DNA from 2 places in the Streptomyces sp. LMG1-1-1.1 genome. Region 1 is predicted to be linked to the other one. Evidence: riboswitches for the same ligand, from Rfam matches in the RefSeq annotation. Region 1 holds a riboswitch; the other holds the start of a gene.
What was found. Region 1 has a riboswitch for glycine ahead of gcvP (aminomethyl-transferring glycine dehydrogenase). Riboswitches for the same ligand answer to the same signal wherever they lie in the genome.
Positions count from the first base shown of each region.

Region 2: it holds a riboswitch for glycine, as region 1 does, so the genes downstream of both, gcvT (glycine cleavage system aminomethyltransferase GcvT) here and gcvP (aminomethyl-transferring glycine dehydrogenase) in region 1, are expected to answer to the same signal.

Region 1 covers NZ_JBFPNH010000072.1:3,081-14,095, reverse strand. The annotation lists gene gcvP (aminomethyl-transferring glycine dehydrogenase) at 1-2,546, opposite strand, end outside; glycine riboswitch at 2,726-2,825, opposite strand; gene MRBLMG1_RS33350 (PRC-barrel domain-containing protein) at 2,939-3,313, shown strand; gene MRBLMG1_RS33345 (DNA polymerase IV) at 3,714-5,138, opposite strand; gene MRBLMG1_RS33340 (MerR family transcriptional regulator) at 5,214-5,831, opposite strand; gene MRBLMG1_RS33335 (bifunctional nuclease family protein) at 6,024-6,497, opposite strand; gene MRBLMG1_RS33330 (MerR family transcriptional regulator) at 6,551-7,294, opposite strand; gene MRBLMG1_RS33325 (FHA domain-containing protein) at 7,325-8,257, opposite strand; gene MRBLMG1_RS33320 (DUF881 domain-containing protein) at 8,337-9,290, opposite strand; gene MRBLMG1_RS33315 (small basic family protein) at 9,296-9,628, opposite strand; gene MRBLMG1_RS33310 (DUF881 domain-containing protein) at 9,625-10,554, opposite strand; gene MRBLMG1_RS33305 (sugar phosphate nucleotidyltransferase) at 10,655-11,015, opposite strand, start outside.
Region 2 covers NZ_JBFPNH010000020.1:44,807-55,821, reverse strand. The annotation lists gene MRBLMG1_RS10305 (ABC transporter substrate-binding protein) at 1-1,203, opposite strand, end outside; gene MRBLMG1_RS10300 (ABC transporter permease) at 1,314-2,342, opposite strand; gene MRBLMG1_RS10295 (enhanced serine sensitivity protein SseB C-terminal domain-containing protein) at 2,705-3,496, opposite strand; gene MRBLMG1_RS10290 (enhanced serine sensitivity protein SseB) at 3,601-4,341, opposite strand; gene MRBLMG1_RS10285 (AAA family ATPase) at 4,453-5,115, opposite strand; glycine riboswitch at 5,277-5,376, shown strand; glycine riboswitch at 5,378-5,489, shown strand; gene gcvT (glycine cleavage system aminomethyltransferase GcvT) at 5,550-6,680, shown strand; gene gcvH (glycine cleavage system protein GcvH) at 6,758-7,135, shown strand; gene glyA (serine hydroxymethyltransferase) at 7,160-8,428, shown strand; gene MRBLMG1_RS10265 (L-serine ammonia-lyase) at 8,568-9,938, shown strand; gene MRBLMG1_RS10260 (CopD family protein) at 10,025-10,933, opposite strand; gene MRBLMG1_RS10255 (EF-hand domain-containing protein) at 11,002-11,015, opposite strand, start outside.

The sequences.
Region 1 (11,015 bases):
GACATCGTCGGCGCGTGGAAGCCGTAGTCGATGAGGCGCTTCGCGATGTCGTCGACGGTGACGCCGGTCGCCTTCGACAGCGGGCGCAGGTCCACGATGCACTCGTGGGCGACCAGACCGGCCGGGCCGGTGTAGAGCACCGGGAAGTGCGGCTCGAGGCGCTTGGCGATGTAGTTCGCCGCGAGGACCGCGACCTGGGTGGCGCGCTTGAGGCCCTCGCCGCCCATCAGGCGCACGTACGACCACGAGATCGGCAGGATGCCCGCGGAGCCCCACGGGGCGGCCGAGATCGGGCCGACGCCGGTCTCCGGGCCCGCGGTGGGCTGGAGCGGGTGGTTCGGCAGGTACGGGGCGAGGTGGGCGCGGACGCCGACCGGGCCGACGCCGGGGCCGCCGCCGCCGTGCGGGATGCAGAAGGTCTTGTGCAGGTTCAGGTGCGAGACGTCGCCGCCGAACTTGCCCGGCTTGGCCAGACCGACCAGCGCGTTCAGGTTGGCACCGTCGACGTACACCTGGCCGCCGGCCTCGTGGACCTCGGCGCAGATGTCGGCGACGTGCTCCTCGAACACACCGTGCGTGGACGGGTAGGTGATCATCAGCACCGACAGCTCGTCGCGGTACTGCGCGATCTTGGCCCGCAGGTCCTCGACGTCGACCTCGCCGTCGTCGGCGGTCTTCACGACGACGACCTTCATGCCGGCCATCACCGCGGAGGCGGCGTTGGTGCCGTGCGCGGAGGACGGGATGAGGCAGACCGTGCGCTGGAGGTCGCCGTTGGCGCGGTGGTACGCGCGGACGGCGAGCAGGCCGGCCAGCTCGCCCTGCGAACCGGCGTTCGGCTGGATCGACACCTTGTCGTAGCCGGTGACCTCGGCGAGGCGCTCCTCGAGCTCGGTGATGAGCGTGACGTAGCCCTGCGCCTGCTCGATCGGGGCGAAGGGGTGGATCTGGCCGAACTCGGGCCAGGTCACCGGCTCCATCTCGGTCGTGGCGTTCAGCTTCATCGTGCAGGAGCCGAGCGGGATCATGCCGCGGTCCAGCGCGTAGTCGCGGTCCGCGAGCTTGCGCAGGTAGCGCAGCATCGAGGTCTCGGAGCGGTGCGCGTGGAAGACCGGGTGGGTCAGGTACGCGTCGGAGCGCAGCAGCCCGGCGGGCAGCGTGTCCTCGACGACGAGGTCCAGGGCCTCGATGTCGGCGGTGACGCCGAAGGCGCCCCACACGGCGGCGAGCTGCTCGCGCCCGGTGGTCTCGTCGCACGAGATCGACACGAGGTCGCCGTCGACGCGGTGGAGGTTCACGCCGGCCTCGCGGGCGGCGGCGACGACCTCGTCGGCCTTGCCCGGGACGCGGGCGGTGAGGGTGTCGAAGAAGGCGCCCTGGGTGAGCTCGACGCCCCCGGCGGTCAGACCCGCGGCGAGGATGGCGGCGTAGCGGTGCGTGCGCTGCGCGATCTGCTTCAGGCCGTCCGGGCCGTGGTAGACGGCGTACATGCCGGCCATGACGGCGAGCAGCACCTGAGCGGTACAGATGTTGCTGGTGGCCTTCTCGCGGCGGATGTGCTGCTCGCGGGTCTGCAGGGCCAGGCGGTACGCGCGGTTGCCGTCGGCGTCGACGGAGACGCCCACCAGACGGCCGGGCAGGGAGCGGGCGTGCTTGTCCTGGACGGCCATGTAGCCGGCGTGCGGACCGCCGAAGCCCATCGGCACGCCGAAGCGCTGCGTCGTTCCGACGGCGATGTCGGCCCCGAGCTCACCGGGCGAGGTGAGCAGCGTGAGCGCGAGCAGGTCGGCGGCGACGGTCACGATCGCGCCGAGCTCGTGGGCGGCGTCGATCAGCGGCTTGATGTCGCGGACGGCACCGGAGGCGCCCGGGTACTGGAGGAGCACACCGAAGACACCGCGCTCGGCGACCTCGGCGGGGATGCCCTCGCTCAGGTCGGCGACGACGACCTCGACACCGGTCGGCTCGGCGCGGGTCTCGATGACGGCGATCGTCTGCGGCAGGGCGTCGGCGTCGATGAGGAAGACGCCGTTCTTGACCTTGCCGACACGGCGGGACAGCGCCATGGCCTCGGCGGCGGCGGTGCCCTCGTCGAGGAGGGAGGCGCCGGAGGTGGGCAGACCGGTCAGGTCGGCGACCATGGTCTGGAAGTTCAGCAGGGCTTCGAGGCGACCCTGGGAGATCTCCGGCTGGTACGGCGTGTACGCCGTGTACCAGGCCGGGTTCTCCATGACGTTCCGCAGGATGACCGGCGGGGTGAAGGTGCCGTAGTAGCCGAGGCCGATCATCGGGGCTAGGACCTGGTTGCGGTCGGCGAGCGTGCGCAGCTCGGCGAGGACCTCGGCCTCGGTGCGGGCGGCGGGCAGCCCCAGCGCCTCGGCGTTCTTGATCACGTCCGGCACCGCGGCGGCGGTGAGTTCGTCGAGCGAGCCGTAACCGACCTGGGCGAGCATCTTGGCGCGCGCCTCGGCGTCGGGCCCGATGTGCCGCTGCTCGAACGGGATGCCCTGTTCGAGCTCGGAGAGCGGAGTGCGGTTGGCGGTCATGTACGGAGGCCTCCTGGTCGTCACGACCTGCGAGGGGCACCACGGCGCGGGTACCCGGACGGCCTCCCCCTCTGTCATCTCAACCTGAGAGTTTCACCGGCACGCCTGAGGGCACGCCGGCTTTCACCGTCGGTGAGAGCGCGTGCCGCCGGGGGCACCGCTCTGCTTTCCAGAGTGACCTCGTCCGCGCGGTACAGGGGCCTGAGAGATTCCGGGGAGGATTTGCTCCTTCGGCGCCCTCCGGAAGGTTTCTCCGGGGGACTCTCCCGCACAGGGTCGACAGCCACAGCCAGCCTACCAGCGCGGTTGTGGCTTCCTTCGCTCAAGTGGCCGACATCCCAGTTGTGCACTTTCGTAGGGGTGTAGAGCAGTTGCGACCAGTTGGAGGGACCGTGCAGACCGACATCGATCCGCGCAGCCTGATCGGCCGCAAGGCGTTCGACCGGAACGGACACAAGATCGGCACCGTGGACGAGGTGTACCTCGACGACGCGACCGGCATCCCGGAATGGGCCGCCGTCCGCACCGGCCTCTTCAGCAGGGACGCCTTCGTCCCTCTGGAGCCCAGCGATCTCCTCGCCGACGGCCTCCACATCCCCTACGAACGGGCACTCATCAAGGACGCCCCCGACTTCGGCGTAGGCCGCCACCTCTCCCCGGAGCAGGAACTCCAGCTCTATCGCCACTACAGCCTCACCCTGCCCCCGGCGCCCGCCGACTACCCCGACACCGACTTCGGCCGCCTCGCCGGCCAGGACGGCCCCTGACACCAGCCGTCCCGCCCTGAGAGGCCCACGCCCAACCGCACCACCCCGCCCACCCGCTCCCGCCCGCGCAGGCGGCGCGGGTGGGCCCCGCCGCCTCCGCCCGCTACCGGCTACCGCCCGGCGCCAGCGCACGCGTCCCCGCCGTCTCCGCCCGCCGCCCGTTACCGGCCACCGGCCACCGGCCACCGGCCACCGGCCACCGGCCACCGGCCACCGGCCACCGGCTACCGGCTACCGGCTACCGGCGCAGGCTCCCGCCACCGCCCGTCGCCACGCACGCGCCCCCGCCGCCGCCCGCTGCCGGCTGCCGGCTGCCGGCTACCAGCCCGCGCTTCCCGTCATCGCCGCCCGCTACCGGCCCCAGGCGCGCCGCCCCCGCCCCACCCGACCCCAGGCGCCCTCACCCCACCAACGGCAGCGGCTCCCCCTCCTCCAGGTCCGGGTCGTCCACGGCGAACGTCCGGACCCGCCCCGGCGCCGCCGACCCCGGCTCCTCGAACCGGACGGTGACCCGCCCGACCCCACTCCCCTGCACCCACCCGGCTCCGTACACCGCGTGCCGTACGTCACGCCCGGGCGCCCAGTGCCTCTCCACGGGCCCGGCAGGACCTCCCTCAGCCTCGGCGCCCCGCACGTCCCGCACGTCCGCCACAGGGGCCCCAGCGGCCCCGGAGGCGGCCGCAGCCCCTTCCTCCCCCTCCCCCGCATCGGACCCCCCAGCCGGGCCTTCACCCGAACCCGAGGACGCGCCCGCGCCCGCCTGCGCGAACAGGTCCTCCTGCGTGTAGTCAGCGAGCCCGCTCACCCCCACCCCGAGCAGCCGCACGCCCCCGGTCGTGTCCACGGCCTCCAGGAGCCGCCCCACGGCCTCCCGTACGACGCCGGGGTCGTCCGTGGGCCCCCGCAGCGTCTCGGACCGGGTGAGCGTCGAGAAGTCGTACCGCCGCACCTTGAGGACGATGGTCCGCCCCGAGTGCCCGGAAGCCCGCAGCCGCCCCACGCACCGGTCGGCGAGCCGGTCCACCTCGACCCTGATCCGCACCCGGTCGTGCAGGTCCACGTCGAACGTGTCCTCGACCGACACCGACTTCGCGTCCCGCTCGGCCACCACGGGCCGGTCGTCGTACCCCTGGGCCATCCGGTACAGCGAGGCCCCGTGCGCCCGCCCCAGGAGCCGTACGAGCTCGTCCTCGCCGGCCTCCGCGAGATCGGACACGGTGGTCATGCCGGCCCGCCGCAGGTGCTCCCCGGTCGCGGGCCCGACCCCGGGCAGGATGCGCACCGACCGCGGCCCGAGCAGATCCCTCTCGGTGCCGGGCTCGATGAGCACGAGCCCGTTCGGCTTGGCCTCCTCGGACGCGATCTTCGCGATCATCTTCGACCCCGCGAGCCCCACGGACCCCGTCAGCCCCGTCGTCGCCAGGATGTCGACCCGCAGCCTCTCCCCCGCCGCCCGCGCGCTCGCACTGTCGTCGGCGACGCCCCCGGCCTCCAGGTCGACGAACGCCTCGTCCAGGCTGAGCGGCTCCACGAGCGGCGACAGCCGGCCCAGCAGCTCCATCACCTGCTCGCTGATCGACCGGTAGAAGGCGAACCGCGGCACCAGATAGGCGGCGTTCGGCGCGAGCCGCCGCGCCTGCCCCATCGGCATCGCCGAATGCACCCCGAAGCGCCGCGCCTCGTAGGAGGCCGTAGCGACGACGCCCCGCGGCCCGAGACCGCCGACCACGACGGGCTTTCCGCGCAGGCTGGGTTTCGCCGCCTGCTCGGCGGCGGCGAAGAACGCATCCATGTCGAGATGCAGGATCGTCGGCGCGGCTCTCACGGTTCCGATGCTGCCTTACGCCACTGACAACGGCCCCGCACCGCATCGGCGGGGCCGCGACGGCCAGGGGCCCGCTCAGACGGCCTTGTCGCGCCGCCGCCTGGCGAGCTCGTCACCCGGGTTGTTCCCGACGAGCGTCTCGCCCGTGTCGACGCGCTCCCCGTGCAGCTGCGAGAGCGCCGCCTCGACGTCCCGCCACACCACCCCGACGGCGATCCCGAAGACGCCCTGCCCGCCCTGGAGCAGGTCGACGACCTCGTCCGGCGAGGAGCACTCGTAGACCGTGGCCCCGTCGCTCATGAGCGTCATCCGCTCCAGATCGCGGAAGCCACGGGCACGCAGGTGCTGCACCGCGGCCCTGATGTTCTGCAGCGCCACCCCGGTGTCGAGGAAGCGCTTGACGATCTTCAGCACGACGACGTCGCGGAAGCTGTACAGCCGCTGCGTCCCCGACCCGTAGGCGGGCCGCACGCTCGGCTCCACGAGCCCGGTGCGCGCCCAGTAGTCCAACTGCCGATAGGTGATCCCGGCGGCCGCGCAGGCCGTCGGTCCGCGATAGCCGACCGCCTCTTCCGCCGCGCCGGCGTTCGCATCCGTCCCGAAGTCGCCCACACTGCCGTGAAGCGGATACGGACCGCTCTCCCCGGACACCCGTCCGAGCGAGCTACCTGCCGTACCGTCCGCGCTGCTCATCACGCCGACCCTCCGTCCTTGACCTGCCCACACGAAGGTAGGCAGTCACCAGGGGTGCGTCAACGATCGCCACACTCGGCACGCCGAGTGATAATCACCCTGAGAGTGGTTTCCCTAATCTCTCACCGGGGAAAGGCTACTCGAATGCTCTGACGGCACCCCGCGAACGGCCTCCGGCCGCGGCGTCGCGCCTCACTGGCTGTTGGTCCCGAAGTCCTCCGGTGAGATCTGGTCGAGGAACTCGCGGAACTTCTCCACCTCGTCCTCCTGCTCATCCGGAATCGCGATGCCGGCGTCGTCCAGCACACCGTCACTGCCGAAGATCGGCGTACCGGTCCGCAGCGCCAGCGCTATCGCGTCGGACGGGCGCGCGCTCACCTCGACGCCGCTGGCGAAGACCAGCTCGGCGTAGAAGACCCCGTCACGCAGATCCGTGATGCGGACCTGGGTGAGCTCCTGGCCCACGGCCTCCAGCACGTCCTTGAACAGGTCGTGCGTCAGCGGCCGCGGCGGCGCCATCCCCTGCTGGGCGAAGGCGATCGCGGTCGCCTCACCCGGTCCGATCCAGATGGGGAGGTACCGATCGCCTCCCACTTCACGCAGGAGCACGATCGGCTGGTTGGAGGGCATTTCCACCCGGACACCCACAACGTCGAGCTCGTTCACACAGCAACCCTAGGACGTGCCCGACCGGTTTGGATAGTCGGGCCCTCCCGACGTCACTGCGGCCGGATGCCCAGAGCCGTCTGCACCAAGGCCGCGTGCAGCCGTACGGACTGCGCGGCGAGCTCCTGCGCGGTGGCCTCGGCATGGGCCCTGGTCTGCGGATTCCGGTGCCGGCGCAGGGGCGCGACCACCTGTTCGATGAGCCCGGCCTCCCGATCGGCGGCGGCCTTCATCGCCCGCAGATGGCGGGGCTCCAGACCGAATCTCCCCAGATCCGCTACGAGTCTCGCGACCGTCACGCTCTCCGCGTCGTAGCCTCCGCCGTCCGTCTCGGCGATCAGGCCGTACGACTCCCACTCGGCGAGCTCGGTCTCGGTCACCTCGGCCGCGGCGATCAGCTCGGCCCGTCCGATCCGCGCGGCGGTCGGCGGCTCCGCGTCCGGCTCCCAGGCACCCTCGACGAGATCCCGTCGGCGCCCGGGCGCCGGGAGCTTGATCTGCTCCCCGCGGGCGAGGGCGTCGAGGTGCTCACGGATGACCTTCAGCGGAAGGTAGTGGTCCCGCTGCATCCGCAGGATCAGGGCGAGCCGCTCCACGTCCTGCGGGCTGAACTTCCGGTATCCGGAGGCCGTCCGCCGGGGCTCGACCAGCCCCTCGGCCTCCAGGAACCGGATCTTGGAGATCGTCACTTCGGGAAATTCGTCGCGCAGCTGGTTCAGCACCGTGCCGATGCTGACCAGCCGGTCGCCCGCGGTGGCGGTGCCGGATCCGGCACCGCCCGTCGGTGTTCGCAGCATGGACCTTCCCTGAAGGGCTTCTCCGAGGCGTCACACGCCTCGCTGGCTCGAGTAGAAGACCAGCCGGTACTTGCCGATCTGCACCTCGTCGCCGTTGGACAGAACGACCGAGTCGATCGGCTCACGGTTGACGTACGTGCCGTTGAGGCTGCCGACGTCGGCGACGGTGAAGCTGCCGTCCTGCGCCCGGCGGAACTCGACGTGGCGCCTGGAGACCGTGAAGTCGTCCAGGAAGATGTCGCTCTGCGGGTGACGGCCGGCCGTGGTCAGCTCGCCGTCGAGGAGGAAGCGGCTGCCGGAGTTCGGTCCCCGGCGCACCACGAGGAGCGCGGAGCCCAGGGGCAGCGCCTCCACGGCCGCCAGCGCCTCGGGAGAGAGCGACGGCAGCTGCGTCTGGCCGGTGACCTCGGCGTCGTACGCCTCGAGGCCCGAGATGGAGATCGTGGACGTCGTCTCCGACGCGCGCTCGGCGGCGACCCCGCCCCGCAGCGGCGTGCCGCAGTGGGAGCAGAAGCGGCTGTCGGCCGTGTTGCGGTGACCGCACCTCGTACACACCGGCATGGACGCGTCCTCCTGTCGCGGCATTCCCGCGGAGGTCTGTGTCGCATACGGATCGGGGGTAAACCCTCCACCCGTACTTGAGGTTGATGGTTCTCCGAAACCTATGCGGGCAGCCCCGGCGGGGTCAACAGACGACGCGCCCTGAGTGCCCGGAATGTCACCGCCGACCTCATCGCGGAAGAGCGGGCGTTCGCCACCCTGCTCCTCGCCCTGGGCGTGGCGCGGCGCGCGGTGCCGGGCGTTGCCGCCGTCCTCGCGTGCGCTCTTGCCGAACAACTTCGCAAACAACTTCACGGGCGATTCCCCTTGACCGAAACAGACCCGCCCGTGGGGCAGGACGAACCGAGATCCATCACACCTGCCGACCCGGACACCTTCACAACGTCCGCATCCTCCGGACAGTTTCCACCACGCACCACCGTTGTGGTGCGCCGACCCCCCGCAACGCCATGCCCTTGTCGCGGGACCCCCTCGTCCCCTCTCACTGCGAGGACGACTGAGCGTAGTCAGGCCGCTTCGCGGGTCGCAAGGCGTCGACGACGATCTTCGCCGACCGCTCCACCGTGGCCGTGGCCTGCTCCTTCTCCAGGGTCTGCACGACACCGCCGGGAATGTTGAGCGCGGGCTCGAGATCCTCCGGCTTGCCGATGACCTTGAAGACGTACGGAGCACCCACCTTCGTTCCATCAATACGCATGTCTTCACCGCTGCCGGTGAAATAACTGTCCGCGACCACGCGCACACCGTTGACCTGGATCGCCTCGGCACCCGCCGCGCGCAGCTCCTGGATGGCGTCGAGCAGCATGTCCGACTCGACGGCACCGCCGGGGTCGCCCACGGTCAGGGTGATGCCGGGCCCCTGGGCGGCGACCGTTCCGGCCAGGATGCCGAGCTGCTGCTCTTTCTCCTGGGTCTGCTTGCGGGCCTCTTCGGCCTGGTCCGAGCTGGACTCCAGCTCGGAGCGCTGCTTCTCCAGCCGCGCCTGCTCGTCCTCCAGGCGCTGCGTGCGGTCGTCGAGCTCGTCGAGGATCCGCACCAGGTCCTCCTGGCGTGCGCCGCGCAGGGCGCTGTTCTCACTGGTCGACGAGACCTGGATGGCCAGCCCCAGACCGAGGACGAACAGCAGGAGCGCGACGATGAGTTGGGCCCGCGTCACCCGCGGCGGCCACAGCGCGGAGGCCAGCCTCCCGCGCCCGGTCGCCTCTGCCCCGGCCTCCGCCGCCGGCGGCACGGGCACCGGGACGTCGTCACGCACGACGTCGTTCCCTGCGGGACCTTCCGGCACCGCGGACTCGTCCGGCTTCCCGGCGCCCTCGGCCTCCCGCGGCTCCTCCGGCACCCGCCGCTCAGGCGTCCGCGGGCCCTCGGCGCCGCCGGCGCTCTCGGAACTCTCCGGGTTCTCGGAGTTCTCGGAGTTCTGGGGGTTCTCGCTCATCGGCCTCACGCCCGGAAGACGTGGCGCCGAATGGCGGCCGCGTTGGAGAAGATCCGGATGCCGAGCACGACGACCACACCGGTCGACAGCTGCGCGCCCACGCCCAGCTTGTCGCCGAGGAAGACGATCAGCGCGGCCACCACCACGTTGGACAGGAACGACACCACGAAGACCTTGTCGACGAAGATGCCGTCGAGCATGGCCCTCAGGCCGCCGAACACCGCGTCGAGGGCGGCGACCACGGCGATCGGAAGATAGGGCTCGACCACCGCCGGAACCTCGGGTCGGACCAACAGTCCGACCACGACTCCGACGATCAGGCCCAGTACGGCGATCACGATGTGCCCTTCCCTGTGTCGGCCGTGGCCCGACCGGACGGCGTCGCCGCCCCGGCCCCCCTCGGCTCTGCGGTACGTACGGTCAGACTCGGCGCGGCCGGCAGGCTCACATCGCCCTCGGCCGAGATGCCGCTCCTGATCCCGAAGTTCTCCACCAACGCGTGCAGGTACTGCCCGTCGGCACTGTCCTGGAACGCGGTGCTCAGCCGCTGCCCGTCCCCGATCGCGAGCACGGTGTACGGCGGCACCAGCGGCCGGTTGTCGACCAGTATGGCGTCGCCGGCGGCCCTGATCGCGGACAGCGACGTCAGCCGCTGCCCGTTGATCGCGACGGCCTCGGCGCCCGACTCCCACAGCCCGTTGATCACGCGCTGCATGTCCCGGTCGCGCACCCGGCCCGTGTCGGAGAAGCCGCTGCTCTCCCTCGGCCCGCCGCCACCGGCGTCGGTGCCCTTGGCGTCGTCGATCACGAGCTTCACGCCCGGTCCGTGGACCGCGGTCGCTCCCGAGAGCAGTGCCACGAGCTCGGCCTGGTCGCCACCGTGCTGCTGCAGCGCCTGCCGCTGACGGTTCCCGACCTCGCTCCGGATCCGCTCGATGTCCTGCTCCAGCCGATCCGCGGTCGAGGTCTCCGCCTCGATCCGGTCGATCAGCTCCTGCCGCTCCTTGGCGACGACCGGCGCGGAGATCCGCGCCTCGGCCGCGCCGACGGTCACCACGGCGGCCGCGAGCAGGAGGCCGGCCGCGACACCGAGCTTGGCGCGCACGCTACGGGGCATCCCGGTGCCGTCGGCCGCACGCCGGGCCGTCGCCTCGGCGTACCCGTCGTCGAGCGCGTGGTCTATCACGTTGTTCAGCAGCGACATCGACGCGTCCGGGCGCGGCGGCGGTGATCCGGTGCTCCGAACGGGGGGCTGCTGCGACATGCCGCACATCGTCGCACGTCGCACGGCCTACCGCCGAATGCCCCCCGTCCCAGGCCGGGAGACACCCCACGGGCACCTCCCGGCCTGACACGCCGATCCGTCAGCGACCTGCGCTGTCGACCACCTCGGCCCACTCGTCGAGCAGGGCCTGCGCGGAGGCGTCGTCGGGCCCCTCCGCCCACAGATGGGTGACGGCCTCGGCCGGGTCGGGCAGCACCATCACCCAGCGCCCGTCCGCCTCGACCACCCGTACCCCGTCGGTGGTGTCCACGGACCGGCTCCCCGCCGCCTCCACCACCCGGCGCATCACCAGACCCTTCACGGCCCACGGGGTCGCGATGTCCCTCTTGAGGACGTGCGCCCGCGGGATCCGCGCGTCGATCTGGCTCAGCGTGAGCTGTGTCCGCGCCACCAGCCCGATCAGCCGCACGAACGCGGCGGCCCCGTCGAAGACACTGCTG
Region 2 (11,015 bases), on a different contig from region 1:
GTCCGGCGCGCCACCGAGCTTGCCGTACGGGTCGGCCTTCGGGTCGGCACCCTTCAGCCCCGGCGGAAGCATGTTGGAGGCGATGTCGCCACCGGCCTGCGGGCCACCACGGGCGGTCTGGAGGGACTTCGAGTCGGCGGCGTAGATGATCGCCTTGCGGCACTCGATGTTCGGGATGACCGTCTGCGGGAAGACCGCGTAGCGGATGAAGCCCGTCTGCGGGTTGTCCGCGTTCTCCTTGTGCTGCTGGAGAACCTTCTGGCGGGCGGAGGCGCCGACACCGGTCGCGTTGATGTCGAGGTCGTACTCGCCCTCGATCAGGCGGTTGTCCATGTCGTCGGCGTTCGTGGTGAACGTGACGCTGATGGTGTCCGGAAGCGCCTTGCGGACGTTGTCCGTCTTCTGGTCCCACTTGTCGTTGCGGACCAGCTTCATGGACTTGTTCGGCGTGTACGACTGCCACTTGTACGGGCCGGAGGAGAAGACGTTCAGTCCGTACTTGGCCTTGGTGTCCTTGTCCTGGCGGACCGGGGAGGCGGCGGGCATGGCCAGCATCTGCAGGAAGTCGCCGTTGGCGACCGGCAGCTTGAAGATGATGGTCTTGTCGTCCGGGGTCTCGATGGCCTTCAGGCCGAGCTTGTCCGCGGAGGTGTCCTTGTAGGGACCCTTGTACTCGCTCTTGGGGTCGAGGACCTGCTGGAGGTAGATCGGGCCGCCGGAGATGACGTCCTGGGCCCAGACGCGCTCGATGCCGTACTTGATGTCCTTGGAGGTGATCGGCTTGCCGTCCTCCCAGGTCACCCCGTCCTTCAGCGTGAAGGTGTAGGTGAGGCCGTCCGCCGAGATCTTGCCGGCGTCGGTGGCGAGGTCCGGGACGAGCTCGGTCGAGGCGGAGCCCGGCTCGGCCTTGAAGGTGACGAGCTGGCGCGTGTAGTAGCGCTGGAAGTCCCACACGAAGCCGTAGTAACCGCGCTGCGGGTCCCACGAGTCGGCCTCCTGCGAGCCGATGAACTTCAGCTCGCCGCCCTTCTTGGTGGAGGGGCTGGCGACCTTGTTCACGGCGGCGTTGAAGCCGGCCGCGCTGGTCTTGCCGTTGCCGCCGTCACCGGACTTGGCACCGCCACCACAAGCCGTGGCGGCGACCATCGTGGCCGCGGCAAGCAGCGCGCCCGCGGCGATTCTGCGCTGGGAGCTCTTCAGCATGGGTCCAACAACCTCCGGGATAGTGGCGGCCGTTACGGCGGTCCGCCGAGTGGGGATGGGCCTCCTGTCGGCAGCGGCAGGGGCGGGTCTTGCGTGTCGTCGGCGAACGGTCAGCGGGAGCCCTTCGGGTCGAGCGCGTCACGCACGCCGTCGCCGAAGAGGTTGAACGCCAGGACGGTGATGAAGATCGCGAGGCCGGGGATCACCATGAAGAGGGGGTCCGCTTCGTAGGTCGTGATGGCCGTCGACAGCATCTGCCCCCAGGAAGCGGTGGGAGGCTTCACACCCGCGCCGAGGAAGCTGAGCGCCGCTTCGGTGAGGATGTTGGTGGGAATCATGAGGGTCGCGTAGACCGTGATCGGCGCGATCAGGTTGGGCAGCAGCTCGCGGCGCAGGATGTAGAAGCGGCCGGCGCCCAGGCTCTGGGCGGCCTCGACGTACTCGCGGTTGCGCAGCGAGAGGGTCTGGCCGCGGACGATGCGGCCCACGTACGGCCAGCCGAAGAAGCCGATCACGAGCACCAGGGCGGCGATGCGGACGCCCGAGCCGTCGAGTCCGAGGAACTGGTTCGGCAGCACCGAGACCAGGGCGATCGTGAAGAGCAGCTGCGGGAAGGCGAGCATGACGTCCATGACCCGGCTGAGGGCCGCGTCGATCCAGCCACCGAAGTAGCCGGCGATGATGCCGAGCACGGTGCCGAGGGCCACGGCGAAGACCGCCGCCAGGAAGGCGACGAGCAGCGAGATCCGGGCGCCGTAGACGATGCGGCTGAAGACGTCGCGGCCGTTGACGGGCTCGACGCCGAAGAGGAAGTCGGAGCTGGCGCCGCCCCAGGAGCCGATCGGGGTGCCGAAGAGCGGGTCGATCTGGTCCTCGTGGAACTCGTCCGGCGGGTGGCCGAGGAGGCTGACGATGACCGGGGCGAAGATCGCGACCAGGACGAGGAAGCCGACGACGAAGGCGCCGGCGAGGGCGAGCTTGTCGCGCTTGAGGCGGGTCCAGGCGATCTTCCAGGGCGAGCGGCCCTCGATCGCCTTGGCGGTGGTGCCGGGGGCGTCCGGGGTGCCGGGTGCGTCGGGCGCGCCGTCGACGGTGGCGGTCGCCTCGCCCGCACTCGTCTCGTGCAGTGGTGCCGTCATCGTGGTGAGGACCCCTCTCGGCCGCCGGTAGCCGGCCCTTGCCCGCCGCGGGTAGCGGCTCGGTGGAACAAAATGCTGGGCATCTGCTCGAAAGGAGCCGAACACCCGGTGTTCCGGGGAGTCTTCAGTGCGCTTGTGATCACCCGCCAGCCCTGACGAGGAATGTTTGCTCAAACGTGATGCGGTGCTGCGACTTCCGTTATCCGGACGTCGTGATCACGTGAGCGGACCATCTCGGGTCCTCTTCGCCACAATCGGGCATGTCGCCCAACGTGGCTTTTGAGCTCCTCAATTGGGGCGAAAGAAGGGCCCCGACGAGGTCCGGCGGGACCTCTGGGGCGTACGGAGGGAAATGAGGTGTCTCAGTATGCGGACGGCGCCGACGGCGGGTACCCGTACCCCGGAACGGCGGCGGAACCGCGACCGGCGTGCGCCTCGCGGTCGTAGAACGGGCGCGCGTTCGCCCGCAGCCAGAGCGCCACCGGGTCGTACGCGTCGGAGAGGGCGACCGTCGAGACGGGCAGCCCATCGGGTACGGAGCCGATCGACTGGCGCATCATCGAGCGGACCGTGTCGACGGCCGCCGCCGAGGTGTCGTACAGGTCGAGACCGATGGCGAGGTACGGGGAGCCGAGCGCGGGCTGCACCCAGCCGCGGCGCAGCGCCCGGACCGCCGGGGTGCGGTGCGCGTTCTGCGTGAGCAGGGCGTAGAACTGCGGGATCTCCAGGGTCGGCTCGGAGACGCGGAGCGGTCCGGCCGGCATGCGGTCGAGACCGGTGGCGATCCGGCGCAGGTCGGCCCAGGGGATGCCGACGCCGCCGCCGGGGGCGTGCGGATTCAGCCAGACGCCCCAGCGGTCGGGGTAGAGGGCGCGTGCGATGTCGCGGCCGGTGACGAGCTCGTGGGCGCGGTTCCAGCCGGAGGCGGCGAGTTCCTGGGGGGAGGTGACGCAGGGCGCGTAGCCGAAGCCGTCGACCTCCATGTTCCCGTACTGGGCGTCGGAGGAGCCGGGCGAACCGTGCCAGAGCAGCATCCAGAGTTCGCCGTCGGCGAGGGCGTGCAGCAACTGCTCGTACGCGTCGTAGCGTCCGGGTGCCACCTCGCGCAGCATGCGCTCGACCTCGCCGGCCGCAGCGGTGCCTGACGCGCTCACCATGGGTCCCCGCCCCTCATTCCGTCCACCATGTCCGCGCGGCTTCCGTGCCGCTGCCGAGTCGGTTCGGCTCACCGGTCAGTTCAGCTTAAACAGGGGGCCGCTCACACGGCGGCGCGCTGGTAGAACGGGCGCACCCGCTCCAGCATCCAGTCGCCGACCGGGTCCTGCGCCATGTCGAGCAGGATGAGGTTGACCGGCCAGGCGACCTCGACCCGGCCGAGCGCGCGGCCGAGGGCGTCCAGGGGCGCGTTGCGGTCGGCGCCCTCCCAGTGGGCGAGCTGGACGCCGATGAAGAGGGCGGGTTCGGTGCCCTCGACGCTGGCGAGCGCGCGGCGGGCGCTGGTGACGACGCCGGTGGCCTCGAACTCGGCGGAGGCCGCGGCGAGGAAGTCGACCGGGTCGTCCTGCCAGTCGGGCTCGAAGAGCCGGACGCGGCCGCCGGTGGCGGGGCCGTCGAGCGGGGTGCGGCCGGTGCGGCAGAGCTCGGCGACGGCGGGCGGGGGCAGCGGGACCCCGGCGGCGCCGCCCGGGTTCAGGGCGATGCCGAGCTGCGGGGGCAGGCCGCGGGCGAAGTCGCGGGCGGGGGCGACGGCGAACGACATGTGGTCACCGACACAGGCGAGGAACTGCTGTTCGGAGCTGAAGACGGGGACGTAGGCCGCGCCGTCGATCTCCATGGTGGCGAGGTCGAGGTCGGGGCTGTCGGGGCCGCCGCCGTTCGGCAGGGGCACCCAGACCTGGCTGCGGCCCAGCACCTCGACGAGCCGGCCTCCGGCCGCGGGGTTGCCGAGTGAGGCGGCAAGGACCTCTTCGAGCTCGTTGCCCGGCCACGTCACGTCCACGGTCGCGTTTCCCCTTCTCGCACGGCCTGCCGCACCGGCCGCCCGGCAGCACCCTAACGCCGCCCCGGCGCCGCCGTGGCCAAAAGGGAGGGTACGGGTCCCCCGCCGCGGTCAGGCGGCGTCGCGGAAGGAGATGCGGCGGAGGGTGTCGGCGGCGGCGCGGTCGAGGAGGGTGACGGAGGCGCAGCCGGGCGGGAGGCTGCCGGACTCGGCGGCCCGCAGCAGCCGGCCGACGGCCCGCCGGTGCCGGGCGAAGGCGTAGACGGATACGCCGCGGCCCCGGGCGTCCTGCCCGGCCCGCGCCGTGTCCGGGGTCACGTCGAGGAGGACCAGGTGCAGGGCGCTGCCCCGGCGGCGGGCCTCGCGGGCGAGCCAGCCGCGCACCCAGGACTGGGTGCCGCAGTCGTGGACGATCGCGCTCGCGCCGGAGCGCAGGACGCGGCGGAGCCCGGCGTAGTGCGCGAGGCGGACGAGGGGGCGGTAGACGGCGTACGGCAGGAGGCGGGGCATACGGAGCTCCCAGCGCTCGCGGGCGTCCTGGGAGTCGATGCCGTGGCCCTCGGCGGCCCGCTTCATGAGGGTGGACTTGCCGCTGCCGGGCAGCCCGGAGACGACGACGAGGTCGCCGGCGGCGAAGACGAGGGCGCGGGGGCCGCGGTCGCCGCGCTCGCGGAGGTCGCGCAGGATCCGTCCGCGGCGGCGGGTCCTGGCGCGGGCCCGCTGGGCCGGTATGCCGGTGCCGGTCGCGTACGCGCCGGTGTGCTCGATCCTCATCGCGCTCCCCCCTGTCGGGTCTCAGGAGACCTGAGGAGACCCTTGCCCACGAAGTGTAAAGAAACGGTAATGAGACACAAGCGATTTGCCCCGCCGACACCGCATGCAATGATGTGCGCGCCAGGCGCGCACAGTCGCCACACAATCGCATACCGGCCGCTCGAATCCGCGCGGGAGAGTTCCGGGCCGCCGACGGCGTCCGGACGCCGAAGGAGCAAGACCCTCCCTTGAATCTCTCAGGCCCCGTACCGCGCGGATGAGGCAGATCTGAAAAGCGGGACACCGTGCCGTGTCCCCACCCAAGGTGCAAGCCGATCTCTCGGTGACGAGATGCTCTCGGTGAACCTCTCAGGTTCCATGACAGATGGGGAGGACGTCCTCGCCCGTCATGTGTTTCGTCACCGATCACGCCCTTGGGACCCGGGAGCCACCCCATGAGCACTGCCCCCCGTCTGACCGCCCTCGATGCCCTGCATCGTTCGCTGGGCGCGACCATGACCGACTTCGCGGGCTGGGACATGCCGCTGCGGTACGCCAGCGAGCGCGACGAGCACAACGCCGTCCGCACGAAGGCCGGCCTCTTCGACCTCTCCCACATGGGCGAGATCACGGTCACCGGCCCGCAGGCCGCGGAACTGCTCGACTACGCCCTGGTCGGCAACATCTCCACGATCGGCGTCGGCCGCGCGCGCTACACGATGATCTGCCAGGAGGACGGCGGCATCCTCGACGACCTGATCGTCTACCGCCTCGCCGAGACCGAGGCCGGGTCCTCTCCCTACATGGTCGTCGCCAACGCCTCCAACGCGCAGATCGTCCTGGACGCGCTCGTGGCCCGCGCGGAGGGCTTCGACGCCGAGGTGCGCGACGACCGTGACGCGTACGCCCTGATCGCGGTCCAGGGCCCGGAGTCCCCCGGCATCCTGAAGTCGATCACGGACGCCGACCTGGACGGCCTGAAGTACTACGCCGGCCTGCCCGGCACGGTCGCGGGCGTGCCCGCGCTGATCGCCCGTACCGGCTACACCGGCGAGGACGGCTTCGAGCTGTTCCTGAAGCCGGAGCACGCGGAGGGCGTCTGGAAGGCGCTGACCGAGGCGGGCGCGGGCGTCGGCCTGATCCCCTGCGGCCTGTCCTGCCGTGACACGCTCCGCCTGGAGGCGGGCATGCCGCTGTACGGCCACGAGCTGACCACCGCCCTCACCCCCTTCGACGCGGGCCTCGGCCGGGTCGTGAAGTTCGAGAAGCCCGGCGACTTCGTCGGCCGCAAGGCGCTGGAGGCCGCCGCCGAGCGCGCCGAGACCGCGCCGCCGCGCAAGCTGGTCGGCCTGATCGCCGAGGGCCGCCGCGTCCCGCGCGCGGGCTTCTCGGTCGTCTCCGGCGGCGAGGTCGTCGGCGAGATCACCTCGGGCGCCCCGTCCCCGACCCTCGGCAAGCCGATCGCCATCGCGTACGTCGACGCGGCGCACGCGGCTCCCGGCACCGCGGGTGTAGGTGTGGACATCCGCGGTACCCACGAGCCCTACGAGGTCGTGGCTCTGCCGTTCTACAAGCGCCAGAAGTGACGCAGTCGTCTCACCCGGCGTCTCACCCCGCAAGACCCACGTACATCAGCACTCCCCCGATCCAGGAGAATCAGGCCATGAGCAACCCCCAGCAGCTCCGCTACAGCAAGGAGCACGAGTGGCTGACGGACGCCGTTGACGGCGTCGCCACCGTCGGCATCACCGAGCACGCGGCGAACGCGCTCGGCGACATCGTGTACGTGCAGCTTCCCGAGGTCGGCAGCACCGTGACCGCGGGCGAGGACTGCGGTGAGCTGGAGTCGACCAAGTCCGTCAGCGACCTGTACTCCCCGGTGACCGGCGAGGTCGTCGCGGTGAACCAGGACGTCGTCGACGACCCGGCGCTGGTGAACACCGCCCCGTTCGAGGGCGGCTGGCTGTTCAAGGTGCGCCTCGACGGTGAGCCGAAGGACCTGCTCTCCGCCGACGAGTACACCGCCTTCACCGCCGGCTAACCGAGACCCCCTAGGGATCGATTCATGTCGCTTCTGAACACTCCCCTCCACGAGCTGGACCCCGACGTCGCCGCCGCCGTCGACGCCGAGCTCCGCCGTCAGCAGTCCACCCTCGAGATGATCGCGTCGGAGAACTTCGCTCCGGTCGCCGTCATGGAGGCCCAGGGCTCCGTCCTCACCAACAAGTACGCCGAGGGCTACCCGGGCCGCCGCTACTACGGCGGCTGCGAGCACGTCGACGTGGCCGAGCAGATCGCGATCGACCGGATCAAGGACCTGTTCGGCGCCGAGTACGCCAACGTCCAGCCGCACTCCGGCGCCTCCGCGAACCAGGCCGCCCTCTTCGCCATCGCCCAGCCCGGCGACACGATCCTGGGTCTGGACCTGGCGCACGGCGGTCACCTGACCCACGGCATGCGCCTGAACTTCTCGGGCAAGCAGTTCAACGTGGTCGCGTACCACGTGGACGAGGCCGGTCTGGTCGACATGGCCGAGGTCGAGCGCCTCGCCAAGGAGCACCGCCCGAAGGTGATCATCGCGGGCTGGTCCGCCTACCCGCGCCAGCTGGATTTCGCGGAGTTCCGCCGGATCGCCGACGAGGTCGAGGCCTACCTGTGGGTCGACATGGCCCACTTCGCGGGCCTGGTCGCGGCCGGTCTGCACCCGAACCCGGTCGAGTACGCGGACGTGGTGACCTCCACCACGCACAAGACGCTCGGCGGCCCCCGCGGCGGCATCATCCTGGCGAAGAAGGAGTTCGCGAAGAAGCTGAACTCCTCGGTCTTCCCCGGCTTCCAGGGCGGCCCGCTGGAGCACGTGATCGCGGCCAAGGCCGTCTCCTTCAAGGTCGCGGCCTCGGAGGAGTTCAAGGAGCGCCAGCAGCGCACCCTGGACGGCGCCCGCATCATCGCCGAGCGCCTGGTCCAGGACGACGTCACCGCCCACGGTGTCTCGGTCCTGTCCGGCGGCACGGACGTGCACCTGCTCCTCGTCGACCTGCGCGACAGCGAGCTGGACGGCCAGCAGGCCGAGGACCGTCTCCACGAGGTCGGCATCACGGTCAACCGGAACGCCGTTCCGAACGACCCGCGCCCGCCGATGGTCACCTCCGGTCTGCGCATCGGTACGCCGGCGCTCGCGACCCGCGGTTTCCAGGCGGACGACTTCACCGAGGTCGGCGACATCATCGCGGAGACCCTGAAGCCGGGCTTCGACGCCGACAAGGCCGAGGCGCTCAAGGCCCGGGTGACCGCCCTGGCGGACAAGCACCCGCTGTACCCCGGCCTGAAGTAATTTCGTACGCTTTTGTTCGTACGAAAGCTCCGGGGCACCGCGCACACTGGACAGTGAGCGCGGTGCCCCGTTCCATGCTCAGCCTTTCTGCTCCACCCCGGCAGACAACGGCGTCTAGCCCCCCACAAGGAGTCCTACCGTGGCCATCTCGGTCTTCGACCTGTTCTCGATCGGCATCGGCCCGTCGAGCTCCCACACGGTGGGGCCCATGCGTGCGGCGCGGATGTTCGCGCGCCGGCTGAAGAACGAGGGGCTGCTCGCCCACACGGCGACCATACGAGCGGAGCTGTACGGCTCGCTCGGCGCGACCGGCCACGGCCACGGCACCCCCAAGGCGGTGCTCCTCGGCCTGGAGGGCAACTCGCCCCGCACCGTGAACGTCGAGACCGCCGACGCGGAGTTCGAGCGGATCAAGGAGAGCGGCCGGATCAACCTGCTCGGCGCCCACGAGATCCCCTTCGACTTCGACGCCGACCTGATCCTGCACCGACGCAAGGCGCTCCCGTACCACGCCAACGGCATGACGGTCTTCGCGTACGACGCGGAGGGCGGGCTCGTCCTGGAGAAGACGTACTACTCGGTCGGCGGCGGCTTCGTCGTGGACGAGGACGCCGTGCAGGGCGAGAACCCGATCGTCCCCGACGACACCGTCCTGAAGTACCCCTTCCGGACCGGTGACGAGCTGCTGCGCCTCGCGAAGGAGACCGGGCTCTCGATCTCCTCGATGATGCTGGAGAACGAGAAGGCCTGGCGCACCGAGGACGAGATCCGCGAGGGCCTCCTGGAGATCTGGCGGGTCATGCAGGCCTGCGTCTCGCGCGGCATGTCCCGCGAGGGCATCCTGCCCGGCGGCCTGAAGGTCCGCCGCCGCGCCTCCACCCTGGCCCGCAAGCTGCGCTCCGAGGGCGACCCGACCGCGCACGCGATGGAGTGGATCACCCTCTACGCGATGGCCGTGAACGAGGAGAACGCGGCGGGCGGCCGGGTGGTCACCGCCCCGACGAACGGCGCGGCCGGCATCATCCCCGCCGTCCTGCACTACTACATGAACTTCGTCCCCGGCGCCGACGAGGACGGGATCGTCCGCTTCCTGCTCGCGGCCGGCGCGGTCGGCATGCTCTTCAAGGAGAACGCCTCCATCTCCGGCGCCGAGGTCGGCTGCCAGGGCGAGGTCGGCTCGGCCTGCTCGATGGCGGCCGGCGCCCTCGCCGAGGTCCTCGGCGGCTCCCCGGAGCAGGTGGAGAACGCGGCCGAGATCGGCATGGAGCACAACCTGGGCCTGACCTGCGACCCGGTCGGCGGTCTCGTCCAGATCCCGTGCATCGAGCGGAACGGCATGGCGTCGGTCAAGGCGGTCACCGCGGCGAAGATGTCGATGCGCGGCGACGGCAGCCACCTGGTCTCCCTCGACAAGGTCATCAAGACCATGAAGGAGACGGGTGCCGACATGAGCGTGAAGTACAAGGAGACCGCGCGCGGCGGTCTCGCGGTGAACATCATCGAGTGCTGAACCGTTCACCCCGCACGGCCGGCCCCGGGGGTTCCCCGGGGCCGGCCGTGCGGGGTCGGGCGGGGCTGACGCTCCACGGGTCCGCCTCAGTACCCGAGTCCGCGGGGGTCCGGCACCACGGTGAGCAGCGCCGAGACGACCAGGATCGCCGCGAGCACGGACGCCTCGACGCGCGCGGGTGTCTGGGCGTTCCCGCCGGACAGCATCCGGCCCCGGGCGGCGAGGGCGAGCAGGCTCGCGCCGCCGAAGAACACCAGCTTCACCAGGAGGAGCCGGCCGTAGGCGGTGCTCAGGACGGCGTCCAGCGGCAGCCTGCGGAGCGTGGAGGCGGTCCCGGTGACCACCAGCGCGGCGTACGTCCAGGCGGCCATCCGGGCGTAGCGGGCCAGGACCTCCCGTCCGCCGCCGCGCAGCCGCATGGTGCGGAGCACGTACAGGAGGGTGCCCGCCCAGAGCGAGGCGGCCGTGAGGTGGACGACGGTCAGACAGGTCCCGAGGGCCTGCTGGTGCGCCTCGGGGTGGGCGCGCAGCGCCTCGGCGCCGACGGCGACGGCGAGCGGCAGGACGGCGAGGCCGGGGCGCCGGGAGGCGGCGCAGAAGGCGGCGAGGGCGAAGGCGTTCGCGGTGACGAGGAGCAGGCGGCCCTCGCGGAGCCCGTACACGACGGCGGGGCTCAGGCCGCTGACGGCCGTGAAGAGCAGCAGGAGTCCGGCGGAGGCGGCCGCGGCGACCAGCGCGGCGGGCGCGGAGCGGCTCCGCGGCAGGGGGCCCGCTCCGGCGATCCGGCGCCCGGCGAGTTCGCCGATCTGCACGGCGAGGCCGGCGAGGACGAGGAGGCGCAGCAGCGAGGTGGTGCCGGCGGCCGGTATCCGCAGTTCGCCGGTGCCCGTCTGCGCGAGACCGGCGCCGAGCAGGGCGGCGGCGAGGAGGGCGACCGCGGCGACGACCGCCGCCGTCAGACGGCTCGGGGTACCGAAGGGTCCGGGAAGCGTCACCGGACGATCGTCACCGAGCCCCGGGCGGGCGGCAACTCAGCGTTGCGCCGCCCACCCGGGCGGGCGGGTCACGCCTTGCTGT